DNA from 2 places in the Micromonospora sp. NPDC000442 genome. Region 2 is predicted to be linked to the other one. Evidence: riboswitches for the same ligand, from Rfam matches in the RefSeq annotation. Region 2 holds a riboswitch; the other holds the start of a gene.
What was found. Region 2 has a riboswitch for cobalamin ahead of metE (5-methyltetrahydropteroyltriglutamate--homocysteine S-methyltransferase). Riboswitches for the same ligand answer to the same signal wherever they lie in the genome.

Region 1: another riboswitch for cobalamin. It lies ahead of ACFY2A_RS26805 (ribonucleoside-diphosphate reductase subunit alpha); the one in region 2 lies ahead of metE (5-methyltetrahydropteroyltriglutamate--homocysteine S-methyltransferase).

The regions. Positions count from the first base shown of each region.
Region 1 is NZ_JBIAYZ010000023.1:80,136-94,316, reverse strand. It holds gene ACFY2A_RS26820 (multiprotein-bridging factor 1 family protein) at 1-607, shown strand, start outside; gene ACFY2A_RS26815 (hypothetical protein) at 753-902, shown strand; gene ACFY2A_RS26810 (hypothetical protein) at 899-1,243, shown strand; cobalamin riboswitch at 1,398-1,604, shown strand; gene ACFY2A_RS26805 (ribonucleoside-diphosphate reductase subunit alpha) at 1,793-4,120, shown strand; gene ACFY2A_RS26800 (ribonucleotide-diphosphate reductase subunit beta) at 4,156-5,151, shown strand; gene ACFY2A_RS26795 (ABC transporter ATP-binding protein) at 5,283-6,068, opposite strand; gene ACFY2A_RS26790 (ABC transporter substrate-binding protein) at 6,065-7,051, opposite strand; gene ACFY2A_RS26785 (FecCD family ABC transporter permease) at 7,077-8,174, opposite strand; gene ACFY2A_RS26780 (hypothetical protein) at 8,287-8,874, opposite strand; gene ACFY2A_RS26775 (alanine racemase) at 9,027-10,154, opposite strand; gene ACFY2A_RS26770 (IucA/IucC family protein) at 10,151-11,818, opposite strand; gene ACFY2A_RS26765 (IucA/IucC family protein) at 11,815-13,437, opposite strand; gene ACFY2A_RS26760 (acetyl-CoA carboxylase biotin carboxylase subunit family protein) at 13,434-14,181, opposite strand, start outside.
Region 2 is NZ_JBIAYZ010000009.1:283,045-297,225, forward strand. It holds gene ACFY2A_RS17465 (DUF6817 domain-containing protein) at 1-446, opposite strand, end outside; gene ACFY2A_RS17470 (SDR family NAD(P)-dependent oxidoreductase) at 503-1,345, opposite strand; gene metE (5-methyltetrahydropteroyltriglutamate--homocysteine S-methyltransferase) at 1,654-3,891, opposite strand; cobalamin riboswitch at 4,003-4,214, opposite strand; gene ACFY2A_RS17480 (alpha/beta hydrolase) at 4,317-5,051, opposite strand; gene ACFY2A_RS17485 (hypothetical protein) at 5,097-5,702, opposite strand; gene ACFY2A_RS17490 (ferric reductase-like transmembrane domain-containing protein) at 5,703-5,963, opposite strand; gene ACFY2A_RS17495 (RNA polymerase sigma factor) at 6,126-6,707, shown strand; gene ACFY2A_RS17500 (hypothetical protein) at 6,752-7,276, shown strand; gene ACFY2A_RS17505 (S8 family serine peptidase) at 7,317-8,735, opposite strand; gene ACFY2A_RS17510 (CHAT domain-containing protein) at 8,883-11,600, shown strand; gene ACFY2A_RS17515 (DUF6345 domain-containing protein) at 11,654-13,297, opposite strand; gene ACFY2A_RS17520 (helix-turn-helix transcriptional regulator) at 13,380-14,181, opposite strand, start outside.

The DNA.
Region 1 (14,181 bases), on a different contig from region 2:
GTCCACCATGCAGCAACTCGCCGAGCGGGCTGCCGGGCCGTACGCCGGCCAACTGCACGAGGTGGTGGCGGAGTGGACGCAGTTCGTCGGCTGGTTGCATGCGGAAGCCCGCAACGACGGTGAGGCGATACAGGTGCTGATCGAGGCCGCCAGGCAGGCCGACGCCGTTGACAGTGGCCCGCTCGCGGCGCAGGTGGAGAACTTCCGAGGCTACCTGGAACGGCAGCGAGGCAACCCACGCGGCATCGTGCGCCATTTCCTCGCCGCGTACCACACACCCGGGGCGACGGCCCTGCAACGTGTCGGCGACGCGGTCCAGGCCGCCCACGGATACGCGCTACTCGGCGATCGGCGCTCAGCGGCAGGGCTCCTCGGGGAGGCCAGCGACCTCACCGAGGCGGCCGAGCGCGAGCAGGCACCGGTCCTGGCCTACTGGCTGACGCCCACGTTCAGCAGGATGGGTCTCGGGCTGGCCTATCTGGCGCTCGGCGACACGTCGGCCGGCATCGACAACCTGCGGGCAGGGTTGGCCGGGTTGCCGCCTGACCAGCGGGACGCCGCATGGACGCAGGAGTATCGGCAGGCACTCGCGGTCGCCACCGGCTGAGCTGTCCGTCAACCGTCCCGGACAGGACGCCGGACGCCTCGCACCTGCCCTGCGTGCCCACCGCCATCGCACGATGCTTGTGGGTGGTGGCGGTGCGCCCCCACGTACCGCCGCCCCCGTCCCCAACTTCGGCGGAGGTGATGGCGTGAGCAGGTGGCACAGGTTGTGGTGGTGGCTGCGGCGGCGGCCGCTGCCGCTGGCGGACGGCGGGCAGTGGCGGGAGACCGTCGAGCAGGAGGCCGCCCGGAAACGCCTGCTCGACCAGGCCCGGCGTGACGGCCGGTGGCCGGCATGACTGGGCGTGCCGTCAGCTATCGGGACGCGATGGCTGCCGAGGCGGTGCGAATCGGCCGGGCCGTCGACGCCCTGCCCGACCGGCTCGCCGACGAGCACCTGCCGCGCCGGCCGGAGTGGACGTGCGCCAGCTGCGAGGGCGAACCGCCGTGGCCGTGCGCCCCGGCGCGGGTGCGGCTCGTCGAGGCGTACGGCCGGGACCGGGTCGGCCTGTCGATGTACGCGGGTGCCTTGTTGACGGCGGCGTTGGACGACCTGCCGCGCGAGGATCCCGGCGAGCTGACGACCCGGTTCCTCGCGTGGCTGCGGTGCACCTGCGAGGCGGTAGCCACCGGGGCGTGACTGACGATCAGCACCCCGTCGCATCCGCCGTCCTTTTCGTACGCCTGCCTGCCTGCGACCGGTCAAGCACGGACCGGCGTAGCCGGATGTGACCTCCGTTGCACGGACACGCCGACACACCATCTGGTGTCTTGCGTTGGTGGGTGGCCCATATATGGTGTCACCCGTAGCTGGTTCGGGCGCCCATCAGGGGCGGCCGAGGCAAGAGGGAACCCGGTGGAAATCCGGGGCTGCCCCGCAGCGGTGAGTGGGAACGACAGCCGTCACACAGCACTGGGCCACGGCCTGGGAAGCGACGGCCAGTAGGAGCGCGCGAGCACGCCCACGAGTCCGAAGACCTGCCAGCACGCCGCCCGCACTCGTGGGCGGCGGCCGCAGGCCGCGTGGGACGGCCGACGCCAGGAACGGGCCGTGCCGCCTGCACGGATTCCGTGGCGTCCTCCCCGCGTGTCCGAGGCCCTGAGCAGACGGCGCGAGGAGAGAGACGTGACGGTCGTGCGGGAGACGCCGGCCTCCGACGCAGGTGTGTCGGAGCAGCGCCGGCAGGTGATGCAGGTCCGCAAACGCGACGGCGCCACGGAACCGGTGGACGTCAACAAGATCGTCCGGGCGGTGGAGCGGTGGGTGGCCGACCTCGACGAGGTCGATCCGCTGCGGGTGGCCACCAAGACCATCAGCGGCCTGTACGACGGTGCCACCACCGCCGAGCTGGACAAGCTGTCCATCCAGACGGCCGCCGAACTCATCGGTACGGAGCCGCAGTACTCGAAGCTGGCGGCTCGGCTGCTGGCCGCGTACGTGGACAAGGAGGTCCGTGGGCAGCAGGTGGCCAGCTTCAGCCAGTCCATTCGCTACGCGCACGGCCTCGGGCTGATCGGGGACGCTACCGCCGCGTTCGTGGCCCGCAACGCCCGCAAGCTGGACGACGCGGTGGACCCCGACGGTGACCTACGGTTCGAGTACTTCGGGCTGCGCACCGTCGCGGACCGGTACCTGCTGCGGCATCCGCAGACCCGCCTGGTGGTGGAGACACCGCAGTACTGGCTGCTGCGGGTGGCCTGCGGGCTGTCGCAGACGCCGGGTGAGGCGATGGGGTTCTACCGGCTGATGTCGAGCCTGGCGTACCTGCCGAGTTCACCGACGCTGTTCAACTCGGGAACCCGGCACACCCAGATGTCGTCGTGCTTCCTTGTCGACTCGCCGCGTGACGAGCTCGACTCGATCTACGAGCGTTACCACCAGGTGGCGAAGCTGTCGAAGTTCTCCGGCGGCATCGGCATCTCCTGGTCGCGGGTCCGGGGCCGGGGCGCGTTGATCCGGGGCACCAACGGCAGGTCCAACGGCATCGTGCCGTTCCTCAAGACCCTCGACGCGGGGGTGGCGGCGGTCAACCAGGGTGGCCGCCGCAAGGGCGCGGCCTGCGTGTACCTGGAACCGTGGCACCCGGACATCGAGGAGTTCCTGGAGCTGCGGGACAACACCGGGGAGGAGTCCCGGCGTACCCACAACCTGAACCTGGCCAACTGGATCCCGGACGAGTTCATGCGCCGGGTGGAGGCGGACGGCGACTGGTCGCTTATCGACCCGTCGGACGCGCCCGAGCTGCCGGACCTGTTCGGCGAGGCGTTCGACGAGGCGTACCGGGCCGCGGAGAAGAAGGCCGTGCGGACGGTGAAGGCCCGCGACCTGTACGGCCGGATGATGCGTACGCTCGCGCAGACCGGCAACGGGTGGATGACGTTCAAGGACGCGGCGAACCGGCTGTCCAACCAGACCGGTGCGCCGGGCAACACGATCCACCTGTCGAACCTGTGCACGGAGATCCTGGAGGTCAACAGCGACACCGAGACGGCCGTGTGCAACCTCGGGTCGGTCAACCTGGGCGCGCACGTCACCGCCGACGGCGTCGACTGGGAGAAGCTGCGCGCCACGGTACGCACGGCCGTGGTGTTTCTCGACCGGGTGATCGACATCAACTACTACCCGGCCGAGCAGACGGCGGTGTCGAACCCGCGCTGGCGTCCGGTCGGGCTCGGGCTGATGGGCCTGCAGGACGCGTTGTTCACCCTGCGTCTGCCGTTCGACTCGGCGCCGGCACGGGAGCTGTCGACCCGGGTACAGGAGGAGATCTTCCTGACCGCGCTGGAGACGTCGGTCGGGCTCGCCGAGCGGCTCGGCCCACACCCGGCGTACGCCGAAACCCGTGCCGCGAAGGGTGAGCTGCATCCCGACCTGTGGGGCGCGGAGGTGACGCAGGCGCAGCGGTGGGCCGCGCTGCGGGAGCGGATCGCCCGTCACGGCCTGCGCAACTCGCTGCTTGTCGCGATCGCGCCGACCGCCACGATCGCCTCGATCGCCGGTTGCTACGAGTGCATCGAGCCGCAGGTGTCAAACCTGTTCAAGCGCGAGACGATGTCCGGTGAGTTCCTCCAGATCAACACCTACCTGGTCCGAGAGCTGAAGGCGCGTGGGCTGTGGACGGCGCCGATCCGGGAGCAGATCAAGCGGGCCGAGGGGTCGGTGCAGGGCATCGCCGAACTGCCGGCGGAGGTGCGGGAGCTGTTCCGTACCGCGTGGGAGCTGCCGCAGCGGGCGCTTGTCGACCTGGCCGCCGCCCGTGCGCCGTTCGTCGACCAGTCGCAGTCGCTGAACCTGTTCCTCAGCGCGCCGACCATCGGCAAGCTCTCCTCGATGTACCTGTACGCCTGGAAGGCCGGGCTGAAGACCACCTACTACCTGCGGTCGCGTCCGGCGACCCGGATCCAGCAGGCCACCGTCGCCGTCACCCCGGCGGTCAAGCCGATCGTCGCGGTCAGCGACGACGAGGCGTTGGCCTGCTCCCTGGAAAACCCCGAGAGCTGCGAGGCGTGCCAGTGACCACCGTTTCCGAACCCGATACCGGCCGGCGGCAGATGCTGCTCGACCCCGGCATGGACCTGACCCTGCGGCCCATGCGCTACCCGCAGTTCTTCGACCGTTTCAAGGACGCCATCAAGAACACCTGGACCGTCGAGGAGGTCGACCTGCACTCCGACCTCGCCGACCTGGCGAAGCTGTCCCCGGCGGAGCAGCACCTGGTGTCCCGGCTGGTCGCGTTCTTCGCCACCGGCGACACCATCGTCGCCAACAACCTCGTGCTCAACCTCTACCAGCACGTCAACTCGCCGGAGGGACGGCTCTACCTGTCCCGGCAACTGTTCGAGGAGGCGGTGCACGTCCAGTTCTACCTGAACCTCCTGGACACCTACGTGCCGGACGAGCGGGAACGGTTCGCGGCGTTCGCGGCGGTGGAGAACATCCCGTCGATCGCCCGCAAGGCCGAGTTCTGCTTCAAGTGGATCGACTCCATCTTCGAGCTGCGGGAGCTGAAGACCCGCGAGGACCGGCGGTCGTTCCTGCTGAACCTGATCTGCTTCGCCGCCTGCATCGAGGGACTGTTCTTCTACGGCGCCTTCGCCTACGTGTACTTCCTGCGCTCCCGGGGCCTGCTGCACGGCCTCGCCTCCGGCACCAACTGGGTGTTCCGGGACGAGTCGATGCACATGGCCTTCGCCTTCGACGTGGTCGACACCGTACGCGCCGAGGAGCCGGACCTGTTCGACGCCGAGATGGAGCAGCAGGTCCGGGACATGCTCGCCGAAGCCGTCGAGTGCGAGGTGCAGTTCGCCGCAGACCTGCTCGAACAGGGCGTGTCCGGGCTGTCCCTGGCCGACATGCGCGAATATCTCCAGCACGTCGCCGACCGCCGGTTGGCGCAGCTGGAGATCGAACCGCGGTACGGGTCGAAGAACCCGTTCGCCTTCATGGAGTTGCAGGACGTGCAGGAGCTGTCCAACTTCTTCGAACGGCGGGTGTCCGCCTACCAGGTCGGGGTCACCGGCACGGTCGCCTTCGACGACGACTTCTGAGGGCGGTCCGGCCTCAACCGCGCGGACCGGGGTCGGCTCGGCGATTCACCGCCGGGTCGGCCCCGGTCCTCGGGCTGCCTCAGACCTGATCGGCGATCAGGTACCGCATCCGGTGCCCGGTTCGGTGCCGCTCATGCGGCACTCCTTTCCACGGCGGGCTGATCGTGAGGGTGGTACAGCAGGTGGATCGCGCCGTCGAGGTCGAGACGCTGAATGCCGATGCCGTAGACGGGTTCGAGAACGGCAGGGTCGAGGACCTCCTCGGTGGTGCCGGCGGCGGCGACGCCGCCCTGGCCGAGCAGGACCAGGTCGTCGCAGTAGCGGGCAGCGAGGTTCAGGTCGTGCAGCACCACCACGGCACAGGTGCCGAGGTCGCGCACCAGCCGCAGGATCTCGTGCTGGTAGCGGATGTCGAGATGGTTGGTGGGCTCGTCGAGCAGCAGGTGGGTGGCCTGCTGGGCCAGCGCCCGGGCGATGAGCACCCGCTGGCGTTCGCCGCCGGAGAGGCGGGCGAAGGCCCGTGACCCCAGGTGGGCGGCACCGACCCGGGTCAGGCACGTCGTCGCGATCTCGTGATCCGCCCGCCCGGTGCGCTGGAAGGTGTTCAGGTGCGGGCCGCGGCCCAGCAGCACCAGCTCGGCCACGGTGAGGGCGGTCTCACCGCCGGTCTCCTGCACCACCACGGCCAGCCGGCGCGCGGCCTCCCGCGACGGCAGCGCGGCCAGGTCGTCACCGTCCACGACGACCCGTCCGGTGCCGCTGCTCAGTGCGCCGTAGAGCAGCCGCAGCAGGGTGGTCTTGCCACTGCCGTTGGGGCCGATCAGGCCGAGCACGCGGCCGGGGCGCGCGGTCACGCTGACCCCGTCGATCACCGGGTTGGCGCCGTAGTGCCAGGACACCTGGGTCGCCTGGATCACGAGTCGGCCCTGAACCGCTGCACGATCCGCTCCAGACCGTCGATCGACAGTGGGCTCGGCGGCTCGGTGAAGTTGAACAGCTGGGTCATCACCGCGCCGTTGCGGACCGCGTTGAGTTGCTCGGCACCGGGCAGGCCGGTCAGGCCCTGCTCGACCGCGGCGGGGTCGCCGTCGCTGTGGAGCAGGATCAGTACGTGGGGGTTACGGCCGAGCAGTTCCTCGACGGTGACCTCGAAGACCCGTTCCGGCGTGTCGCCGAATACGTTGCGGAAGCCGGCGGCCTGCAGTTGCGGGTGGGCCATGCTGACGGAGCCGTACGCGTACGTGGTGCCGCCGCCGACCGTCGGATACAGCACGGCGGCGGTACGACCGGACGCCGTATCAGCGGTGGCCTGGATCGCCGTCATCCGCTGCTTGAGCGCGTCGACCGCGGTGGTCGCCTCGGCCTCGCGGCCGAACACCCGCCCGTAGGTCTCCAGCTGCCGGTGGATGTCGTCGAAGCTGGGGGTGGCGGTGGTGTCCGGGCACATGGCCGGTTCCTCCAGCAGCGGGACGTCCACCGCCGAGAGGGCGTCGCGGGAGAGGTTGTCGACCTCACCGAGCACCAGGTCTGGCTCCTGGCTGATCACCACTTCCTTGGAGATCTGCAGGTGACCGCTGGTGTCGGTCTTGTCGGTCAGGAGGGGAATGCGGTCCAGTTCGGCGAGGGTCGCGGCGTCGTAGTACTCCCTGGGGTACTGCCCGGCCCGGGCGGTGACCCGGCCCAGCACGCCGAGCGCGTGCAGGTACGGCACGGCCGCGCTCTTGAGCAGCACGACGCGCTCCGGCGCGGCGTCGATGGTCACCTCCACGCCGCAGTTGGTGACGGTGACCGGAAAGCCGGGACCGGTCGCCGCCGGCTCCTCGGCGGAACCGCCGCAGGCCGCGACCAGTAGCGCGAGAACGGACGTGGCCGCGGTGACGGCGAGACGGTTTGCCTTCATCGGTGCTCCTCGGCTCATCGGGCGCTCACGCGCCGGTGAAGTGCAGACGACGGATCAGGACCAGCAGGAAGGGTGCGCCGAGCAGGGCGGTGATGATGCCGATCGGGATCTCCTGGGGGGCCAGCAGCAGCCGGGCGAGCACGTCGGCCCAGACCAGCAGGATGGCGCCGAGCAGCGCGGCCACCGGCACCACCCGGACGTGCGGGGCGCCGACGATGCGGCGGGCGAGGTGCGGCACGACGAGGCCGACGAAGCCGATGCTGCCGGCGGCGGAGACCAGCACGCCGACACTCAGTGACACCAGCACGAGCAGTCGGAGGCGGAACCGGTCGGGTGACACACCCAGGGTCTGCGCGGTCTCGTCGCCGATGGCCAGCACGTCGAGGCGTCGCCCGACGATGGTCAGGTAGCCGATCATGCCGCAGAGCACGATCGCGGCAACCAGCAGCAGGGCGTTCCACCGGGCCAGCCCGAGGGAGCCGAGCAGCCAGAACATCACCGAGCGGGCCCCCTCGGCGGACCCCGACGCGAAGATCAGGAAGCTGGTGGTGGCGTAGAGGGCGTAGCCGACGGCGACGCCGGACAGCAGCAGCCGGATCGAGGTCACCCGTCCACCGCTGCGGGCGATCAGGAAGACCAGCAGCGACGCGCCGAGCGCGCCGAGGAAGGCGCTGCTGGACAGGGCGTACTGTCCGAAGCCGGCGCCCGCGCCGAACAGGATCGCGGCGGCGGCTCCGCTGGAGGCGCCGGAGTTGATCCCCAGCAGGTACGGGTCGGCCAGTACGTTGCGCACCATGGCCTGCAACGCCACCCCGCAGGCGGCCAGTCCGGCGCCGACAAGCATGCCGAGCAGCACCCGGGGCAGCCGGACCTGCCAGACGATGGCTTCCTGCGGTGGGGTCCAGGCCACCTCGCCGGGCAGGCCGACGAGGTTGTGCCCGATGATCCGGGCCACCGTGATCGGCGGGATACCGATCGCGCCGGAGCCGACGGCGGCCATCCCGGTGAGGATCAGCCCGACCGTCAGCGCGAGCAGCCAGATCCCGGTACGGCGCCGCTGCGCCGCGACGCCGAGCAGGTCCGGCCGGCTCTCCGATTGGGCCGCGACGGTCACCGGACCCATCTGCACTCCCTTTGCTCTTGCAAAGCCTTGGCAAGAAGCTACCAGCAAGATCAGGGCAGCGGAAAGCGGCTGAGTCGTTGTTCACCACGGCCGGCCGGCTCGTACACCAGGTCTACGGGGCGGAATCCCCGCCCTGGCCGGGGATCGGCACCGCCGGTCGCCCCGGGACGGCTGCAACGTCGTCGTCGGGCGTCGTGTAGCACAACGAGCGGAGCTGATCAAGCGTGGCCGTGCTGATGACGCCGGCCCGGAGGGCCGTGGCGAGGATGCGGTACGCGCGTGTCTGCCGCGTGACGGCCTGCCAGAAGACCACTGCGGCAAAGGGGAGGCCGAGAAGGAAGAACACGTTGACGGTGAACGCGCCGACCAGCGAGAAGGCCAGCGCCGGAAGCCACAGGTTCCACCGGAGCCCGCGACCGCTGCGGTGCAGGTGGCGCTGGGCCAGCTCCATCGCTTGGCCGGACTGCGCGTCGAGCGACAGCGTCGAGCCGACAAGGTATGCCACGAAGCTCAGCGTGATAAGGAGCGTCGGCGCGCCGAGGGCGCCACCGACGATCCACAGATCCCGCCACAGGCCCGTCTCCGGCTGGGCGAGTGGAATGCTGTCGCGAAAGGCGAGCCACAGCGTCGCCAGGCAGAGGTAGCCCGCCGCGAGCGACGACCGGATCTCCCGGAAGCCCGGAACGAGAGCCGTCAGCATGCCGCCTCCGCACCGTCCGCCGCGAGATTCACGCTGTCAGCGTCGAGCACGGCCGTCGGCGTGGCAAGTGGCCGCTCGACGATGGTGGCTTCGAGCACCGTCATGTCGGATGTCGGCGCTGTCGAGCTGAGCGCGCCAGCGGATCACGGTGATCAACGACCCCAGCTGTGGGCGACGGCGAGTGGATCTCCTGCGCGGAACTCGGGCGGGTCGTGCATCAGGAAGTCGCGGTGGCTGATGTTCCACGCGTAGGCGCCGGCCAACGCGAACACCAGCACGTCGCCGACGGCGATCGGGACGCTTTCGGCGTCGCGGGCCAGGACGTCCTTCGGGGTGCAGAGCTGGCCGACGACGGTGACCGGACCGCCGTCGGTCCGCGGCCCGGCGCCGGCCCGGGACACCACGACGAACGGCTGGGCGTGCCCCTTGGCCGCCGGAGTGCGCAGATGGTGGGTGCCCCCGGCCACGATCACGAACCACCGGCCCTGGGACCGCTTCACGTCGATCACCTCGGTCACGTACGACCCGCAGTAGACCGCCACGGCTCGGCCGGGTTCGATCCGGAGCCGGACCGTCGGGTGGGTGTCCGACACCTCGCCGAGCAGTCGGCCGTAGCCGGGCCAGTCGAAGCGGTGCTCCGGGCGGCGGTAGTCGACCGCCATGCCGCCGCCGACGTTGACCTCTTCGGCGCGTAGCTGCCGCACCGCCCAGTCGGTCACCTCGCGCGCCACCACGGCGGCGGTCGCCGCGTCGAGCCCGCTGGCCAGGTGCGCGTGCACCCCACGGACCCGGATCCCGTCCGGCGGGTCGGCGGCGAGCCGGACCGCCTCCTGCGGGTCCATGCCGAACGGGCTCGCCTGTCCGCCCATCACCAGGACCGCGCCCGGTGTCGCGACCGGCAGGTTCACCCGCAGCAGCACATCGGCGGTACGCCCGGTGGCCCGTGCCAGGGCGGCCAGCCGGTGCAGTTCGGCGGCGGACTCGACGTGTATCCGGTGAACGTCGGCGGCCAGCGCCGCCGAGAGATCCACATCGGTCTTGCCCGGTCCGGCGAAGGCGGCCACCCGCCGGCCCGGCAGCACGGCCGCGAGGTGGCGCAGTTCGCCCCGACTGGCGGCCTCGAAACCGTCGACCGTGGCCGCGAGGGTGCGCAGCATCCCCGGGTCGGGATTGGCCTTGACCGCGTAGAGCAGCTCGACCCGTTCCGGCAGGGCGGCCCGGACGGCAGCCGCGTGCCTGGCCAGGGCGGCGAGGTCGTAGACGTACGTCGGTCGGGTCACCCGGCACCGCCCAGCGGGTTGGGCACCGCGACGTAGGGTGCCTGCTGGTCGGCTGCCCGGTGCCAGCGGACCAGCAGGTTCGCCTTCGCGGCGAGCGCAGTGCCGTCGAGCAGCGGGGCGAGTTCGGCCGGCTCACCCAGTTGCGCGTACGTCGCCTCGACAGCCTGCCGGACTGTCCGCCACAGCCGGGGCTCGGTGCCGGGGTGGCCGTCGGCGAGCGCGCCGGCGAGACCGGCGAGATGGTTGACGAACAGGCAGTAGACGACCCGCCGGGCCGCCTGCGCGGGAGTGTAGGCGGCCTGCCGGGGGACCCGTTCGGGCCAGGCCGCCAGCCGGCCGAGATCCAGCTTCAGTCCCTCGAGGTCACGCAGGATCAGGCGGACCGGGCGGCCGTCCGGGTCCAGGACCGGCAGCACGTTCTGCAGGTGCGCCTCGTGGACCACGCCGTGACCGAGCCACAGTCGCAGCACGGTGGGTACCAGCAGCTCGACGTAGGCCCGCCACCAGTCGAACGGGTCCGGCACGGTCAGCGGGGCGGTGGCCAGCGCCGCCGCCAACACCACCCGTTCACCCGGCCGTAGATGTTCGCGCACCCCGGTCCGCAGGATGGTGCCGTACGCCTCGTCCGCCCCCGGCAGGTCGACGGTCCGGTAGCCGGGCTCCCGCAGCAACCCAACCCGCGCGGGAAGCGGCACGCGGGACAGGAACCGGGTCAACGCCACCGCCCCGGTCAACTCGTACCGGGCGTTCTTGCGCAGGCAGTTGGTGATGCGTACGTGCAGGCTGGTCTTGAGGAACAGGTCGACCGAGGGGGCGTAGAGCGTACGGACGCTCGCGGTCGGACGGACCGGTACGCCGGCCGGGCCGAGCCGGCGCAACCTCGGGTCGGTCGGCGGCACCAGGTTCAGCTGCCACGGGTGCACCGGCAGCAGGTGGTACCCGGGTGGCGCGTCCGGCGGATCCAGCGGTGCGATCAGCTCGTCGACCGGCCCGTCGCCCGCCATCAGGTCGGTGGGCACGGCGAGCCAGCTCAGCCGGAAGGTGCTGCGCAGCTCCGGGGCGTAGCGACGCCAGCTCGCCGGATCACCGCTGCGCCACTTCGGACTGGGGTGATGCGGGTGCCCGTGCACGAGGGACTGTTCGGAGTCGACGTAGCTGTCGACCATCGGATCGCCGGTCGGGTTGGGGTCGCGGGACGGGCGTTGCCGCAACAGTGTGGCCAGCGCGTCCCGACTACCGAGCACCTGTTCGACGAATTCGTCGTTGACCAGCCCGGTGCGGGCGGTCAGCTCGGCGGCGAGCAGCCGGGCGAGCTGCGCGCCGTCGACTGGCGCATCGGCGGCCGGCGAACCGTCGTCCAGCGCGTGGGCGGCCGGCGGGTCCGGCGCGGCCGGGTGGCGGCGGGCGACCGGTGTCGCCGCCGGCCGGCAGCGGACCGGGCCGACGTAGCGGTGCGCCAGCACGGGGGAGACCCGGGCCAGTCGGCAGGAGAGTGTCAGCCCGAGGTGCGGCAACCGGATCCGCAGGAGCCCGCCGACGGTCTCGGCGGCACCGTCGGGCGCGGCCACCTCCCGCAGGTAGCAGGAGAGCAGGGTGTGCGCGGCGGCCAGGTCGGCGGCGCGTTCCGCCGGCCCGGCGGTGGCCTCGGCGGCCTGCGGCGTCACGAGGCGCTCCGCAGGTAGTTGGGGCCGGTGCGGTGGTAGAACTTGTTCACGTCGGTGCAGCCGATCCGCTGCTTCGGCAGCAGTGTGCCGGCGGTGAGCATCGCCTTGACCGGCAACCGGTCCGCGGTCAGCACGCGGTCGACCAGCTCTCGCGCGGCGGGTGTCTCACCCCACCGGTCGCGGGCGGCGCGCAGCCGGGGCGCGAGCGCCTCGGCGGGGGAGGGCACGGCGACGCCCTGGTCCGCCAGGGCGAGCAGGGGTGCCGCCGCCGCCAGGTGAAGAGTGATTGTGACGAACATGTCGGCCAGCTCCCCGGGGTGGCGGATCCACATCCGCTGGTCGCGCAGCCGGACCGTGCCCGCCTGCCGGGGGTCCAGCCGGGCACCGTCGTTGTCCTTGTACAACAGCCGGACCGGACCGTCGGACGGTAGGACCAGGTGGATGTTCTGCGGATGTGCTTCCAACGCCACTCCGTACCGTAACCACAGGCACACATGCCAGTCGAGCAGGAGATCCAGATAGGACCCGAGGAGTCGGGTCGGGTCGTCGCCGCCGATCCGTTGGGCGACCGTGCCGGCGGTGGGATCCGCCGCGGCGAGTGCGGCCACCGGCACCACGCTCGCCCGCTCCAGGCCGGCGGGTAGCCGGCGCAGCAGAAAGGACCGCAGCTCGTCGTCTCCGCAGTGACCGAAGACGCTCTCGTCGGCGTGCGTGATCCGGTCGGCGAAGCGCGGCTGTTCCGCGGCGACACGGTCGAGCAGCGCGGCCACCGCCGCGCCGTCGGACAGCGAGTCGGGTGCCAGGGTACGGCGGTTGCGGGCACCCAGACTCGCGGTCGACAGCGGCAGCTTCAGGTGCGTCGTCGGATCGCCATCCAGGGCGACGGTCCGCATCGACAGGGTGGGCCGCACGGTGATGTCCGGTAGTTCGAGCACCGGCAGGTCCGACCGGTCGGCGGTGAGCGGGTGCACCGGCAGCAGCACCTCCCCGGCCTGGCGTGGCCTCGGCCACCAGGCGGGCAGCCGCCCGTTCAGCCGCAGCGTCCGAGCCGGTACGGGCAGCCAACGCAGGGCGAACGCGGGGGCGTGCTCCGGTGCGTACCGGACCAGCTCGGCACCGTCCAGGCCGTGACGGCACCGGTCGGTGGGGTAGACCGCATGGCCGGCGTGTGCGGCGAGCACGTCGTCGAGGAGGGCGCCGCCGAAGCCGGTGGGCGTATCGACCCGGGCGGCGGCGATCCGGGCGTACGTGTCGGGCCGGGTGGTCTCGGCCAGCCGGCGGGCGAGCAGGTCCTGCCGGCATTCGTCGGTGAAGACGCGCCACCCCTGCTCGGCCTCGGCGTCGTCGTCCGGCGCGAGCAGCTCCAACAGGCCCGCCAGCGTGTCCACCCGACGTGGCACCCGATCGGGCGGGTGCACGTGCAACTCGGCGCGGGCGAGGCGCACGGCGTGCTGGAAGCCGTCGGGACGAACCGGCAGGCGTAACCGGCCGGCGCGGTGCGGTGCCTGCCACCAGTCGGGGCCGTCGGGGCCGCCACCACTGCTCAAGCCGAGATGGTCCTCGCGCAGCAGGGCGTTCAACACCCGACGGAAGAGCTGCTGCTCCACGGGATCGGTCACGGGGCGATCACCCAGTCGAGTCCGGCGCGGAACTCGACAATTGCGCGACCGACGGCAGCCGGGTCCGACCCGATGCCGTGCAGGACGGCCAGGTAGTCGCGGTTGGTGCCGGTGTGCTCGGCGGTGGTTCCGATCGCCCGCAGCGGGCGGCAGCCGAGTCGGACCCCGTCGCGTACCGTGTCGACGGGCCCGGGGGCGGCGACGAGGGTGCCGCCGCGGTCGGCGCAGACGTACTCCACCCGGGCGGTCTGGTCGATCGCGGCCGGGTCGGGTAGACCGAGGTCGGCCACCGGCTCGCCGAGGTGCAGCCGGATGACGTACTCGAACAGCGGCACGTCGAGCAGCTCGGCCAGGACGAGATCCATCCGGTCACCGATCAACCGGTCGTTGACCTCGATGAGGCGGGGCCGTCCCCGGTGCATGACGAACTCGGTGTGGCAGGCGCCGAACCGTACGCCGAGCGCGTCAAGTTGAGCCCGCAGCCGGTCGACCGTCGCCGGGGCCGCCGGTGCCCACTCCAGACACAGCTCGGTGAAGGTGGGCGGCGGGCCGAGCGCGGTACGCCAGCCGCCGAGCACGGCCAGCGTACCGGTGTCACCGAGGGTGTCGTGGGTGCGGACGTCGCCGGGCAGGTACTCCTCCACCACCAGTGCCGCGCCCGGCCGGCGCCGGCGGATCTCGGCCACCCGCCGGGCCAGCTCGTCGGCGTCGGTGACCAGGTAGGCGTCCTCACTGGCGACGCCG
Region 2 (14,181 bases):
CCGTACCGGTCCGCGGTAGCAGGATCCTGCTCGATGACATCCAGTTCGTTGACGATGCTGAGATCCACGAACGGTTGCCTCTGATCGGATTTCAGGTGCCATGTCTGGTCGGTGAATCGGTCGACGACCACTCCGGCCTCCGCCAGCTGTCGCCAGGTCCGCCTTCGGTCGCACGCCCCGTACAGGTAGACCAGTGCCTCGGCGTCGTCACCGATGAGGTTGCGGAGTGTGACTCGATCGGCCCGGTCGAGCAGCGTCACATCGAAGCCGTCCGTGCCATAGCCGGCATGCGCGAGACCGGCCAGCTGCGCGTCAATGTCACATCCCAGGTCGGCAAGGCGGTCGTGGACCCGGCACAGGTGGGCGTAGAGAGTGCCGCCGGGGTGCGGGATGGTCTCGGCTCCACGCTGCCGCAGCCAGCGCCGCACCTCGGAATCCGCGCTCATGGCTCGACCTTACGTAAGCCGCGTCCGACCGGCGGCCCGTCAGCGTGGGCGGTTCGTCACACCGGCGCACCGAGCAGCTCGGTCGTTCGCTCCCACAGGCCGGTGGCCAACTGGTCGTCCGTGGCCTGCCGGTGCACCGGCCCGTTCGGTCTGAGGCGGTGGTAGTAGCCGCCGTTGACCGCCTCCGGATCAGGCAGCGTGGCCAGGTGAACCAGCGGCTCGGCACCCTCCTCGAGGGTGGACAGACCACCCAGCAGGCGGTACCGGACCAGCGCAGCGACCAGCGGGGCTTCCCGGTTGATGTCGGTGGCGGCGATCACGCCCGGGTGGAACGCCATCGCGGTCAGCCCGCTGCCGCGCGTACGACGGGCCAACTCGCGGGTGAACAGGATGTTCTGCAGCTTCGTCATCCCGTACCGCAGCAGCTCGGACCGCTTGCCGGCACCTTCGAGATCGTCGAGATCGACGCTGCCGAACCGGTGGCCCTTGCTGGACGTGGTGATGACGCGCGCCCGCCCGGCGGTGGTCAACCGGTCCAACAGGAGGTTGGTGAGCAGGAACGGGGCCAGGTAGTTGACCTGGAACATGACATCATGACCGTCCTCGGTACGACTCCGCCTGGTCAGCACGACGCCGGCATTGTTGGCAAGTACGTCGATACGGGGGTAACGACCCAGGAGGGTGTCGGCGAGCCGGCGTACGTCCGACAACCGGGTGAAGTCGGCCACCAGCGGCTCGGCGCCCACCCGGCGCGCGACGGCGGCGGTCTTCTCGGGCGACCGGCCCACCACCACCACGGACGCGCCCAGACATGCCAACCGGCGGGCAGCCTCGGCGCCGATACCCGCACTGGCTCCGGTGATCACGACGGTCTTGCCTGCCAAGATCCGGTCACCCATGGCATCCATCTCCCCGAATGGGACGATGGCCCATCGTAAAAAATCAACAGCACGAACGCCACCGGGCAGTACGACGTGTTCGCCCGCGGCCCAGGTCGCACCGTCTACCAGAAAGCCTGGCGCGGCACCTGGCGCGACTGGAAACACATCGGCGGCCTCTCGGCTGACAACGCTTATCCATTCTGAAGCGGGTTGACCGGCACGGGCCGGGTGCACGGCTGTCAGGACGGAGACCGATTGGGTTGACCAATGTTGACGGGCGGTACCGACCACGAGCCGCGTGGTCGGTACCGCCCGGCTCGGTACGGTCAGCTGGCGCGTACCTCGGCGGCGGCGGCCACCAGGTGCCGCAGGGACGCCTCGACCTCCGGATAGCCGCGCGTCTTTAGGCCGCAGTCCGGATTCACCCACAACCGGCGGGCCGGCACGGCCGCGACGGCCCGGCGCAGCGCCTCGATCACCTCGCCGCGCGGCGGTACCCGGGGTGAGTGGATGTCCCACACCCCGGGGCCGACGCCCCGGCCGTAGCCGATCGCGGCCAGGTCGTCGAGGACCTCCATCTTGGACCGCGACGCCTCAATGCTTGTGACGTCGGCGTCGAGGGCGTCGATGGCGTGGATCACCTCACCGAACTCCGAGTAGCACAGGTGGGTGTGGATCTGGGTGTCGTCGGCGACACCGCTGGTGGCCAGCCGGAACGCTCCGACGGCCCAGTCCAGGTACGCCTTCTGGTCGGCGCTGCGCAGCGGCAGCGTCTCCCGTAGCGCCGGTTCGTCGACCTGGATGACCCGGATCCCGGCGCCCTCCAGGTCACGGCACTCATCGCGTAGGGCGAGCGCGACCTGGTCGGCGGTGTCCGCGAGGGGTTGGTCGGTGCGGACGAACGACCAGGCCAGGATGGTGACCGGGCCGGTGAGCATGCCCTTGACCGGTCTGCTGGTCAGCGACTGCGCGTAGGTGGACCATTCCACGGTCATCGGTGCCCGGCGGGACACGTCGCCGTAGATGATCGGCGGGCGTACGCAGCGGGAGCCGTAGGACTGCACCCAGCCATGCTGCGTGGCGGCGAAGCCGTCGAGTTGCTCGCCGAAGTACTGCACCATGTCGTTGCGTTCCGGTTCACCGTGCACGAGCACGTCCAGGCCCAGCTGTTCCTGCAACCGGATGACGTGCTCCACCTCCGCGCGCATCCGCGACGCGTAGCCGGCGTCGTCGAGGCTGCCGGCCCGGTGCGCGGCGCGGGCCTTGCGCAGCTCGGCGGTCTGCGGGAACGACCCGATCGTGGTGGTCGGCAGTTCCGGCAGGCTGAGTCGTTCCTGCTGGCGGCCGGCCCGGGTGGGGTATTCACCACGCTGCCGGTCGGTGGGGCGCAGGGCGGCCAGCCGACCGCGTACGTCGTCGTGACGCCAGTCGGCCGGGGTGGGCGGCAGTGGCGCGGGTAGCGCGGTGGTGCCGTCGCGCAGCGCGCGGCCGAGCACGACGATCTCGTCGACCTTCTGCCGGGCGAACGCCAACCGCTCGGACAACCGGGGGTCGAGGTGGGTCTCGGCGGACACGTCGACCGGCACGTGCAGCAGCGAGCAGGACGAGGACACGGCGACGTGATCGGCCAGGCCGGCGACCGTCGCGCCGGCCGTCACGGCCGCCCGCAGGTCGGTACGCCAGATGTTACGGCCGTCGACCAGACCGGCGACGATGGTCTTGCCGCCCAGCGGTCCGGCGGCGGCGAGCCGGTGAAGGTTGCCCGGTCCGGCGACCAGGTCCAGGCCGACGGCTTCGACCGGGGTGTCCAGCAGGGCCGGAAGCGCGTCGCCGAGGTCACCGAAGTAGGTCGCCACGAAGATCCGCGGTCGGTGTGCGAGTTCACCGAGCCTGGTGTAGGCGCGACGCAGGGCATCGATCTCGGCCGGGCTGCGGTCGGTGACGTAGGCCGGCTCGTCCAGCTGCACCCAGCCGACACCCACATCCGCCAGGGCGGCGAGAATCCGGGCGTACGTCTCGACCAGGTCGTCGAGCCGGGCGAACGGATCGTCTCCCTTGGCCAGCAGCAGGAACGTGGCCGGGCCGACGAACACCGGCCGGGTGATGACACCCAGGTCACGGGCCTCGACGTACTCGTCCAACGCTTTCACCGGGTTGGCGGTGAACACGGTGTCCGCGGTGATCTCCGGCACCAGGTAGTGGTAGTTGGTGTCGAACCACTTCGTCAGCTCCAGCGCCGGCTCGGCATCCACCCCGCGGGCCATGGCGAAGTAGCTGTCCAGCGCGGACAGGCCCAGCCGAGCGAACCGGGTCGGGACCGCTCCGACGGCGACGGCCGTGTCGAGCATCTGGTCGTAGTAGGAGAACGTGTTCGACGGGATCGCGTCGAGACGGGCATCGCGCAGCGTCCGCCACACCTGCGCCCGGAGGCCGGCGGCGGTGTTGGCCAGAGCCTCGGCGTCGATGGTGCCGGCCCAGTACGCCTCGACGGCCTTTTTCAGTTCACGGTTGGCGCCGATGCGTGGATAGCCGAGCACGGTGCTCTGCCCGAATGCGGTACTCACCAAGGGGTCCTTCCCTCGCAGTGTCCGGCGGACACGGGAGGGGAAGACGGGTACACCTCAGGTACCGGCTTCCGCCCTGGCCCTCCCGAGAGGCCGCCGGCGGCGCACACCGGCGGCGTGCGCAGCACTGGCAGGTCTTCGGACTCGCGGGCATGACACCAGGTCGCCTACTGGCCGTCGCTTCCCAGACCTCACGGTCCAGTGCTTTGTTGACGGCGGTCGTTCCCACTCACCGCTGCGGGGCAGCCCCGGATTCACACCGGGTTCCCTCTTACGACGCCCCACCCACCCGGACGGGACGAACCAGCACCACCGCCATCGTACGGGCCACGCCGCCGGCCGGGGGTCCGGAGTGCCCGACCTACGGACGCCGGCACCGAGCAGAGTTGACTCTGCTCGGGCTCGCCTGGATCGCCTCAGGCCCGCTAACGTAGGTGCCGGGCGAAGAACCGGCCCGCGTCCTCCCCTGCGTACCAGGGAACACCTGTGTGTCCGCCCATGTTGGCGTGCAGCGTCTTCTCCTTGGAGCCGAAGTCGTCGAACAGATTCAGGGCCGCCTGTCGATCGTTGCTTTCGTCATCCCACTGCAACAGCACGTGCAACGGAATGGTGACCTGCCGGGCCTGCTCGAACATGAGGCGCGGCACGAAACTCCCGGCGAAGAGACCGGCGGCCACGATGCGCGGCTCGACCACCGCAAGCCGGATGCCGACGGAGATCACGCCACCCGAGTACCCGACCGGGCCACCGATCTCGGGCAGCGACAGGAGGGCGTCCAGGGCGGCCTGCGATTCCGGGACTGCCTTGTCGACGAGCGGGCGAACGAGGGCGTCGATGATCTCATCGCTGACCGGCTCGCCGGCCTCCAGCGCCCGGCGCAGGCCAACGCGGGCCTGCTCGACGGCGGCCCAACGGGGCCGGTCACCGCTGCCGGGCAGCTCGATCGCAGCTGCGGCGAAGCCCTCCGCCGCGGCCTGGCAGGCCCGCGCCACCAGCCGGGGATACATCCTGCGCAGTCCGAGCGGCGGGTGGCCGAGCAGGATCAGCGGGACCGGAGCGGATATGGATGCGGGCGTCCACAGGATGCCGGGGATCTCGCCGAGGGCGAACTTGCGTTCGAGGACGTCGCCATCGAGGCGCTGCTCAGTAGTGAATCGCATGGTCGTACCTTTCGGGAGTGCTCGCGAACGGCGCTCCCGGACGACCTATCGTCCGACCGTGACCCCGCAGGGGAGCACCCATGTCGAAACGTTCACGGGTACCACCTCCTCGGTCTCTCGCACGGCCTCCGGCAAACTAGCAGCTGGCCACTGCGGTCCGCCACGCAGTTTCACCGGGGGGCCGCACAGGTAGACGTCCCGTTCGGCGATGTCGGGAACCAGGCCGCGCAGGCTCTCCGGACTGAACGGCTGGCTGCCGTCGGCGGTGCGCCCGGTCAACAGGTGCAGGCGGGCACCCCGGGCCTGTACGAGGTTGCGCAGCTCGCCGATCAGCACCGCGTCGGCGGGTGTGCGGGCTCGATAGAGGACCACGACGTCTCCCGTCCGTTCCGGGTCCTCCAGCAACGCCCGGACCGGAGTGATGCCGATGCCGCCAATGTAGACGGAGACGGCGTTGTCGGTCTCCGGCACCACCGCGACGACCCGCAGCCGGTGCCGGGCGTTGCGCAGCAACGGCACGAACAGGCGGTTGGTCAGCAGCGAGCCGACCGCAAAGGCCCGCAACCCCCACGAGTACGCCTTGGTGACCTCGCTGTTGGCGAACGAGGCCCCTTCGTAGATCTGGTGGATCACCGACAGCACGATGACCACTTACACCACCAGGTGGATGGCGTGCCAGGTTTCGTAGGACATCCGGCGGCGGGCGATCCGCACCGAGGTGAACGCCATGATACCGATCAGGACCGCGGCGATCATGCCGAGCAGTACCGGCATCTGCTTGGCCAGGAGATTGGCCAGGAGATTGGCCAGGACGTCGATGGCGACCCCGGCTGATTGTCTGAGGAACTTCTGGAGGACAGTGGAACGGCCGGCTCGCCCGCCGGTCCTACCGCGGTTCGCGCACCTCCCCATTCACTGCATCCGATAGGATCCGCTGGTCTGCTCAGCTCTCACCGCGACGTGTGCACGGCCGGAGTCCGGCCCGCCCACCTACAGCTGCGCGGCCGGCACGTCGGAAGGCTTCGCATGAGAGAGAGGCAGACCGGGGCGGGTTCGCCGCAACCGGTGCCCGCTGTGCAGCATGACGTCGCGCACCAACTGCGGCTCGCCGCCTCCGGCGACCAGGACGCCTGGAACAACCTCGTCGACCGGTTCAGCCCGCTGCTCTGGTCCATCTGCCGGCATTTCGGCCTGAGTTCGGCCGACGCCGCTGACGCGTTTCAACTCACCTGGCTGCGACTACTTGAGCACCTCGACACCATCCACGACCCCGCCCGCCTGCCCGGCTGGCTCGGCACAACCTGCCGCCGGGAGTGCCTGGGTATCCTCCGCCGCAACAAGCGTGTCCGGCCCACGGATGACGACCGGTTGCTGGACCGCTTCAGCGGACCGTCCTCGTCGGCCGACCAACCGGCGCTGATCGCGGACCGGAACGCACGGCTGTGGCGCGAGTTTGGCCGACTCGACGTCCGCTGCCAGAAGATCCTGCGACTCCTGCTGATCGAACCGGCAGGAGACCGGGTCTCCTACGAGTTGGTCGCCGCGGCACTCGACATGCCGGTGGGCAGTCTCGGGCCGATCCGGGGGCGGTGCCTGGCAAGACTGCGTGGCCTACTTGACGCCGAGGGTATCAGTGACGCGCTGCGCGACTCGTAGGAGGAAAAGCGGTTGACGGCAACCCGAGGACTGAGGGAGGAATCGTGGACGACGAGCACGCGGGGCCGGAGACGCCAGCTCCGGGCGCGGACGATCGGCTGCTGGCCCCCCTCGGCGATCTGATCCGGACGGAGGACGCGCCGCCGGCCGTGGCGGTGGAGCTGGCCAAGCAGAGCTTCGGTCTGCGCCAGGTCGACACCGAGCTGGCGGCGCTCGTGGCCGACTCGGCGGTGGACGCGGTCGGGACCGTGGTACGCGCCGGCGAGCGGGCAATCGTCCCACGGCTGCTGACCTTCGAGTTCGGGGGCCCGACCGAGACCGGTGAGCCGGAGGCGGTCGAGGTGGAGGTCAGCCGGTCCCGCCGGTACCGTCGGCTGCTCGGCCAACTGCAACCGCCGGGGGCGGCCAGGATCGAGGTACGGCAGCCCGAGGTCGACGCCGTCCGTCAGGTGGACGCCGACGACCAGGGACGGTTCGTGGTGGAGGCGGTCGGTGCCGGGTTGATGCGTCTGACCTGGCGTCGCCCGGGACGGAACGCGATCACCACGGCCTGGGTCAGACTGGACTGACTGTGCCGGCCGGCGTCACACCGGCCGGCACCTGCGGTCCTCAGACCGGCGTACCAGGCAGTACCCGCAGCACCCGCCCGTAACCGGGGATTGTGCGCCGCCCGGCCAGCAACGCGTCCAGCGCGTCACGGGGAGTCAGGCCGGGATCGTCCAGACAGGCCCTGGCGACCATGCCGCTGATCTGCGGGGCGGAAAACGACGTGCCGCTCCAGACCGCCCAGGAGTTAGCCGGAAACGAGTAGTCGGCCACCGCCGGGTCCGGCACCGGCGGCAGCGTGCCGGTCACGAAGGTGGCGACCACCCCGAGGCCGACGCAGGAACAGTCGACCCAGTCGCCGTGACTGGAGAACGGAGCCGGTAGCAGGTCCTCGGTCAGCGCACCGACCGCCACCACGCCGTCGAAGGCCGCCGGATACATCGGATCCTCGCTGCCGTTGTTTCCGGCGCTCGCCACGATCAGGACCTCCGGGAACCGGTCCGCGATCATCCGCACCGCGCTCTGTAGCGCCAGCGGTGGCACACCGTCGACGGCGGGCGTGCCGATCGAGGCGTTGATGATCAGTCGTACGCCGTCGGCGGCTGCCTCGTGCACGGCGCGTAGCATCGCCTCGGCGGCCTCTGTGTCGGTGCCCAGCCCGTCGCTGCGGGTGAACCGGTATGCCGCCACCTCACACCGGGGCGCCACCCGCTGCACGATGCCGGCGGCGAAGCTCCCGTGCCCGGCCGACCAGTCGAGCCGGCCGTCCCCCGCACGGCCGTCGGTGACCGGCAGTACGTCGAGGAATTCGGTGTTGTCCGCGCGCCGGACGACAGCGTCCAGCCAGCTGTCGGTCCGATCCTCCGGGGTGATGCCCGTGTCGATGACGGCCACGCGCACCGCCGGGATGCCCGGCTTGCCCTTGGCGACGTCCGGCACGAAGTCGCCGAGGGCGGCGGTGGCGAATGGATAGTCGTCGCCCTTGATGATGTGCCCGAGCGGTACGACCAGATGTGGCGCGGCGGTGATGCCCAGCTCGGCCAACTTCCGGACGTCACCGGCCAACTCCTGCGGACGCTTGCGGCCTTCATATACCCCGAGACGCCGCTCCGGCGACGCCACGGCCCGCTTCCACGGTCGGTAGCCCAACTTGCGCAGCACCTGCCGCGGGTCGGCTCCCGGCCCGGCCGGATCCATCTCGACCACCAGCTGACCCCGCGCGACGAGCACGTAGGTCGGCCGTCCGGCCAGGTCGGTCACCGGGTACCTGTCGAACGGCAGGGCGAACCGCCCCGGTGCCCGGTCCTGCCGGTCCTGCATCTGGCCGATGATCTCGCTGGTTCGCCCCTGAATCGCGTCGGCGGTCAGGACCTTCAGCTGGCGGCGTACATGGGCAGCGTCGATCTTCAACTGCTCCCTGGACCGGTGCTCCGGGAACTCGTCCGGGGCCGGCGCCGAAGAGGACCTGGTCTTTATGTTCACGGTGACGCTCCTATCGAAGATCGCGGTGATTCCCGCTGCCTGACGGCAGCCAGAGTCGGCCACGGCTGATCGGTACCACCAGCAATAACCTGACGCCGGGTGTGGATAGACTGCAAATATTGACGTACGGCGGCGAGCGGTCCCACGATGACGGCTGATCTTGGCACGGACCTCGTGGCAGAGGCGGATGCCGCGTACTCCAGAGTCGTCCTCGACCCCGCGAGATACACCGCCGCGGCGGGGGAAATCGTGGAGCTGGCCCGCCGGGCAGGAAACGACGAGGCACTTGTCGCGGGTCTGCGTGCGCTGGCCTGGACCCGCCACGCGGTACTGGACAACGAGGCGGCCAAGAGCCTGCTGGATCAGGCGGCCCGGCTGGCCATCCGCAACGGCCTGCACCGCCGGCTCGGGGAGGTACTCCTCACCCGCTCGGTGGCGCTGCAGGAACTCGGCCGGTACGCCGCGGCCGCGCGGGACCTGCGGCGGGCAGCGAAGCTGGTGTCCTCACACCAGCGTCCCGAACTGCTCATGCAGCTCGCCATCCTGGACCACAACGCCGGTCGGGTGCTCGCAGCCGCGCGTCAGTACCGGCTGGTGCTCGCCGAGCCCGCCTGCCCGCCGGCGATCTGGGTGAAGGCGGCAAACAACCTGTCGTACGCGCAGACCCAGCTCGGTCGTCCGCAGGCGGCGCTGGCCTACCTGGACCGGGCCGCCACGCTCGCGAGCGAACTGGGACCGATGCTGTCGGCAGTCATCGAGAACAGTCGAGCGTGGTCCAGCTTCCATGCCGGAAGGTTCACCGAGAGTCTGCGCCGGTTCGAGGAGGCCGGCCGGCTCTACACCGCAGCCGGACTGCCGCTCGGCGAGCACTATCTCGACTACACCGACGCACTTGCCGAACTGCGCCTGCTGGACGAGGCCGCCGCGGTTGTCCGGCTGGCTGCTACCGACCTCGAGCGACACGGTGCCCGGCTGATGGCCGCGGAGGCGCGGCTGCGCTGTGCCCGGCTGGCGCTTGCGCTGGGCGATGTCGACACGGCCCGCGCAGACGCGATCAGCGCCGTGCGGGACTTCCGGCGGCAGCGCCGTGCGGCCTGGGCGGCGCGCGCCGTCGTCACCGCCGTGGAGGCGGACGCCGTCGCGGACGGTTTCACCACCATGGCGGTACGCCAACTCGGTCGCGCGGCGGCTACGCTGCATCGTTTCGGCCTGCGGGCCAACGCGGTGGAGGCGCATCTGGTGGCCGGGCGGGCGGCGTTGGCCACGGACGACAAGCGGCGGGCGAAGCGCCACCTGACCGCCGCCGGCGCACTGGCGTCCGGGCAGCCGCTGCTGGTCCGGCTACGCGGACGGTTGGCGCTGGCACTGCTGGCGGACGCCGCGGAGCAGGCCGCCCAGGGCGGAGGTGCCACCGCGACCGCTCGACGCCGCGCGGTCTCGGCCACCAGCTACGGCCAGGGTGCAGTGGCTCGCCTGGCGACGCCCGGCGCAGGTGCAGCGTTGCGGCACTGCGGGGCCGGACTGGCCGACCTCGCCCGCCACCGGGCGGCGCTGCCGTCGGTGGAACTGCGCGTGCTGGCCGCTGGGCACGGCGTGGAACTCGGCGACCTCGGTCTGCGCCACCTGCTGCGCACGGCGCCACCGAGCCGGATTCTGCACTGGCTGGAACGCACCCGGGCGGCTGCCCTGCTGACCGTGGAACCCGCTGCCCACGACGACGTCGACGACCTCGTGATCGCGCTGCGAACGGTCGAGCAGGAACTGCGGGCGGCGCAGCGTGAACGTGGCGTGCAACCGCGAAACCTGCTGGCCCGCCAGGCCGCGCTGGAGGCGCAGATCAGGCGGCGGTCCTGGGGCCGCGACGGGAGGACGACGCGGTCGGCCGAGATCGTCACCGCAGGTCAACTCCGTGAACTGCTCGACGGCGGATGGCTCGCCGAGTTCGCGACGGTGGACGACGCGGTCGTCGCGGTCGTGGTCGGGCCGCGCCGGACCCGCCGGGTCCGGCTCGGTCCGCTGTCCGTTGTGCAAAGGGAGACTGCCGCGCTGCACTTCGCCCTGCGGCGGCTGCTACACGGCGGTCGCTACACCGACCAGGCCCTGTCGGCCGCCCGGGCGTCCCTGGGCACCCTCGCCGAACTGCTCGTTACCCCGCTCGGGGTGCCGCCGGGGGCACCGCTGGTCGTGGTCCCGCCCGCGAAGCTGCTGCGGGTTCCCTGGTCCCCGCTGCACCAGGGGCCGGTGTGCGGCGCACCGTCGGCCACCATGTGGGCGCGCAGCCGGCGGGCGGCCCGGTCCCGGCGACCGGGCCACCAGGTCGCGCTGGTGGCCGGGCCCAATCTGACCGGCGCCGTGGCCGAGGTTCAGGCCCTCGAAGCCCGTCACCCCGGAGCGGCGACGCTGCTGCCACCGAAGAGCACCGTCGAGGGCGTGGTCGCCGCACTCCGACAGGCCGACCTCGCGCATCTGGCCTGCCACGGCCACCTGCGCTCGGACAGCCCGCTCTTCTCGGCGCTCGAACTCAGCGACGGTCCGCTCACCGTGTACGAGTTGCACAGCCGCGCCGTCGCCCCGCACCGGGTGGTGTTGGCCGCCTGTGACTCCGGAGTCGAGCGCGACTACGAGGGCGACGAGGTGCTGGGCTTCGTCAGCGCGCTGATGGCGGGCGGTGCGGCCGGGGTGATCGCGTCCGGCGTACCGCTGCCCGACGGCACGTCGCTGGCGCTGATGCCACGGCTGCACGACCGGATCGTGCGCGGCGAATCGCTTGCCTGCGCGTTGTGGGCCGTACGGGCCGCCGAGCCGCCGGCCTCCCCGGCCGATTTCGTCACCTGGTGCGGTCTGACCGCCTACGGGGCTGCCTGAGCGACCGCGCCGGGGGCCGGGCACTACCCACGGCCCCCGGCGGGTCAGTGATGTCAGGAGGTGCCGGAGATGTACCACCAGCCGGTCAACGACGACGCGGGCACGTCCGGGCCGACGCTGCCCTTGCCCCAGAAGTAGTCGTCGAAGTTGACCAGACCGCCCGGCCCGACCGGACCCATGGTGGCCCACACCACCGACGCAGGCTGGTCGTCGATGGATGCCTGCGCCCATGCCTTACGTACCGGCATCGGCTTGTTCCACCAGAGGAACGGCGTACGCAGCATGTAGTTGGCGAACGTTCCGCCGTGGCTGGCACTGTGGTACGACACGGTGTGGAAGCTGTTGATCTGGTGCAGGCCGTCGAAGGCACCACCCCAGCGCTGCCACCACCGCTTCCCGCCGGATTCGTTGGCGAGCACCAGGCAGGTGAAGAGGCTCATCCACTCGACGTCTCCGTTGCCCCAGCGGGCCTCGGTGTTCGCCAGGAACGTGTCGTCGTTGCTGCTGCACCCGGCGAAGCTGAACCCGGTGGGCGATCCGTGACCCTGCCAGTAGGTCATGTCGACGTGATCGGTCCAGTTGCTGTCGTCACCTCCGTACGCCGGGTCCTTGAAGTCCTGCTCCCAGGCGTTGGCATTCAACCAGCTGAACTCGACCGGGATGCCCCGGGAGGTGAACTGGCCGTTGAACGAGGCGAGGTTGTTGCCGGTCCACGGCAGACCGGAGCAAGGGCCGGTGCCCTCGCTGCCCACATCGACGACACCGTAGGCCTGGACACGCGGTGCCGCGAGCGCCGCCGCCGGCCGCCGCGGCGGCACCGGTGACGGAGTGACCTCGGGCAATTCGGCGTCCACGGCCGCCGGGACGAAGGTGATCTGCGCCGGTGAGCCGTCGGCGTTGACACCCGAGCAGCGGAAGCTCGGCTCGATACGGTCCAGCTTCGCGTGGAGGGCGGGTGCCGCGTAGGCGTAGTCGGCCTGCTGGATCCGTACGGCACCACGCAGGGCCTTGGCGCACCGTTCCCGGCCGGCTTCGGTGTCGAGGACCCGCACCGGCTCGCCCCGCGCCAGGACGCGCGTGCTGTAGGACAGTTGGGTGACCGCGCCCTCAGGGCCGAAGCCGACCCTGATCTTCGCGCCCGGACCCTCGTACGGAAGCCCATTCAGGTCGAACGAGAACGACACCGTGGTGTCCAGCGCCGCCGAGACCTTCTGCTCGCCCTTGGAGTCGACCATCTCCAGGGTGGTGTGACCGACGGTGGGCCGGGCCTGCTCGGGGTACAGGCCGGCGCGGGTCAGCGCCTCGCGGGTCAGGCTCAGCGCCTTGTCGGCGTCGATCGGACGCAGGCGAGCCAACGCCGCCTCGTCCAGGACGCTGCCCACCGTCGGGTTGCCATCCTCGTCCTTACCCGTCTCGCCGACCGTGATCGACGGGATGTCGAGGAAGCCCTGCTCATCCGCGAACCGCACGCTGCCGTCCTGGGAGCGGGAAAGCCGTTCGATGCCGAACGCCTTTCCCAGCGCGGCGGCCTGGGCTTCACTGAGGCCCGCGGCACGGACCTGGTAGGTCGGCAGCTCAGCGGTCGCGGCGGCGACCGGGCCACCAGACGCAGCGAGGGTTGCGGCTCCGGTCGTGCCGGCGACGGCCAAGCCAAGGCCGAGCCGCCACCACCGGCTGCGAGAACGTTGATGTGACATGGAAACCTCCCGTTCGACGAGGCGCGCGAACCGCGCCACAAGCAAGACGACGGAGGTCGCCACCGGATACACGGTCGGCCTGTCAGCTACCTGACTGGTGGTCCCCGCTCGCCGCTCCACACCGGGTCTCGACGGCGCGGTGATAGCGGTGGGCGAGTTCGCGTACGAGTTCGACGAGTTCAGCGGGCTCCGTGACGGTGAAGTCGAAGCCGAGCAGGCCGAGGTGGACGGCGAGCGCCTCGATGCTGTCGGCTCCCGTGTCCAGGACACAGCGGCTGTCGCCGACCGGCGTGATCGAGCCGACGGCGGCGTTGATGCGCTCGGCGAGCTGTTCCGCCGGTGTGTGTACGACGACTCGGGCCCGGTATCGCCAGGCCGCCGACGAAGCTCCCCGCCGGACCTGGTCGACGGCCTCCTCGGGAAGGTCACGGGGAATGAAACGGGGGCCGGCCGGTCCACGCGGGTCGAGTCGGTCCACCCGGAACGTGCGCCAGCCAGCCCGGTCGAGGTCGTAGGCGACCAGGTACCACCGTCGCCCCCAGTTGACCAGCCGGTAGGGCTCGACCTCCCGTCGGCTCTCGGAGCCGTCGTGGCTTCGGTAGTCGAGCCGCAGGCGTTCGTGGTCGCGGCAGGCGGAGGCGATGGCGCTCAGCGTGTCCGCGCTCACCCGGGGGCCGGGGTCGTCTCGGGGCACCGAGACGGCGTACCGCTGGAGGGCGTTGACCCGGCGCCGGAGTCGGGTGGGCAGCACCTGCTCCAGTTTGGTCAGCGCGCGCAGGGCGGTCTCCTCGACTCCGGTGATCGTGCCGCCGGCGGCGGTACGCAGCCCGACTGCGACCGCGACCGCCTCCTCGTCGTCGAGCAGCAGCGGCGGCAGGGCGGCC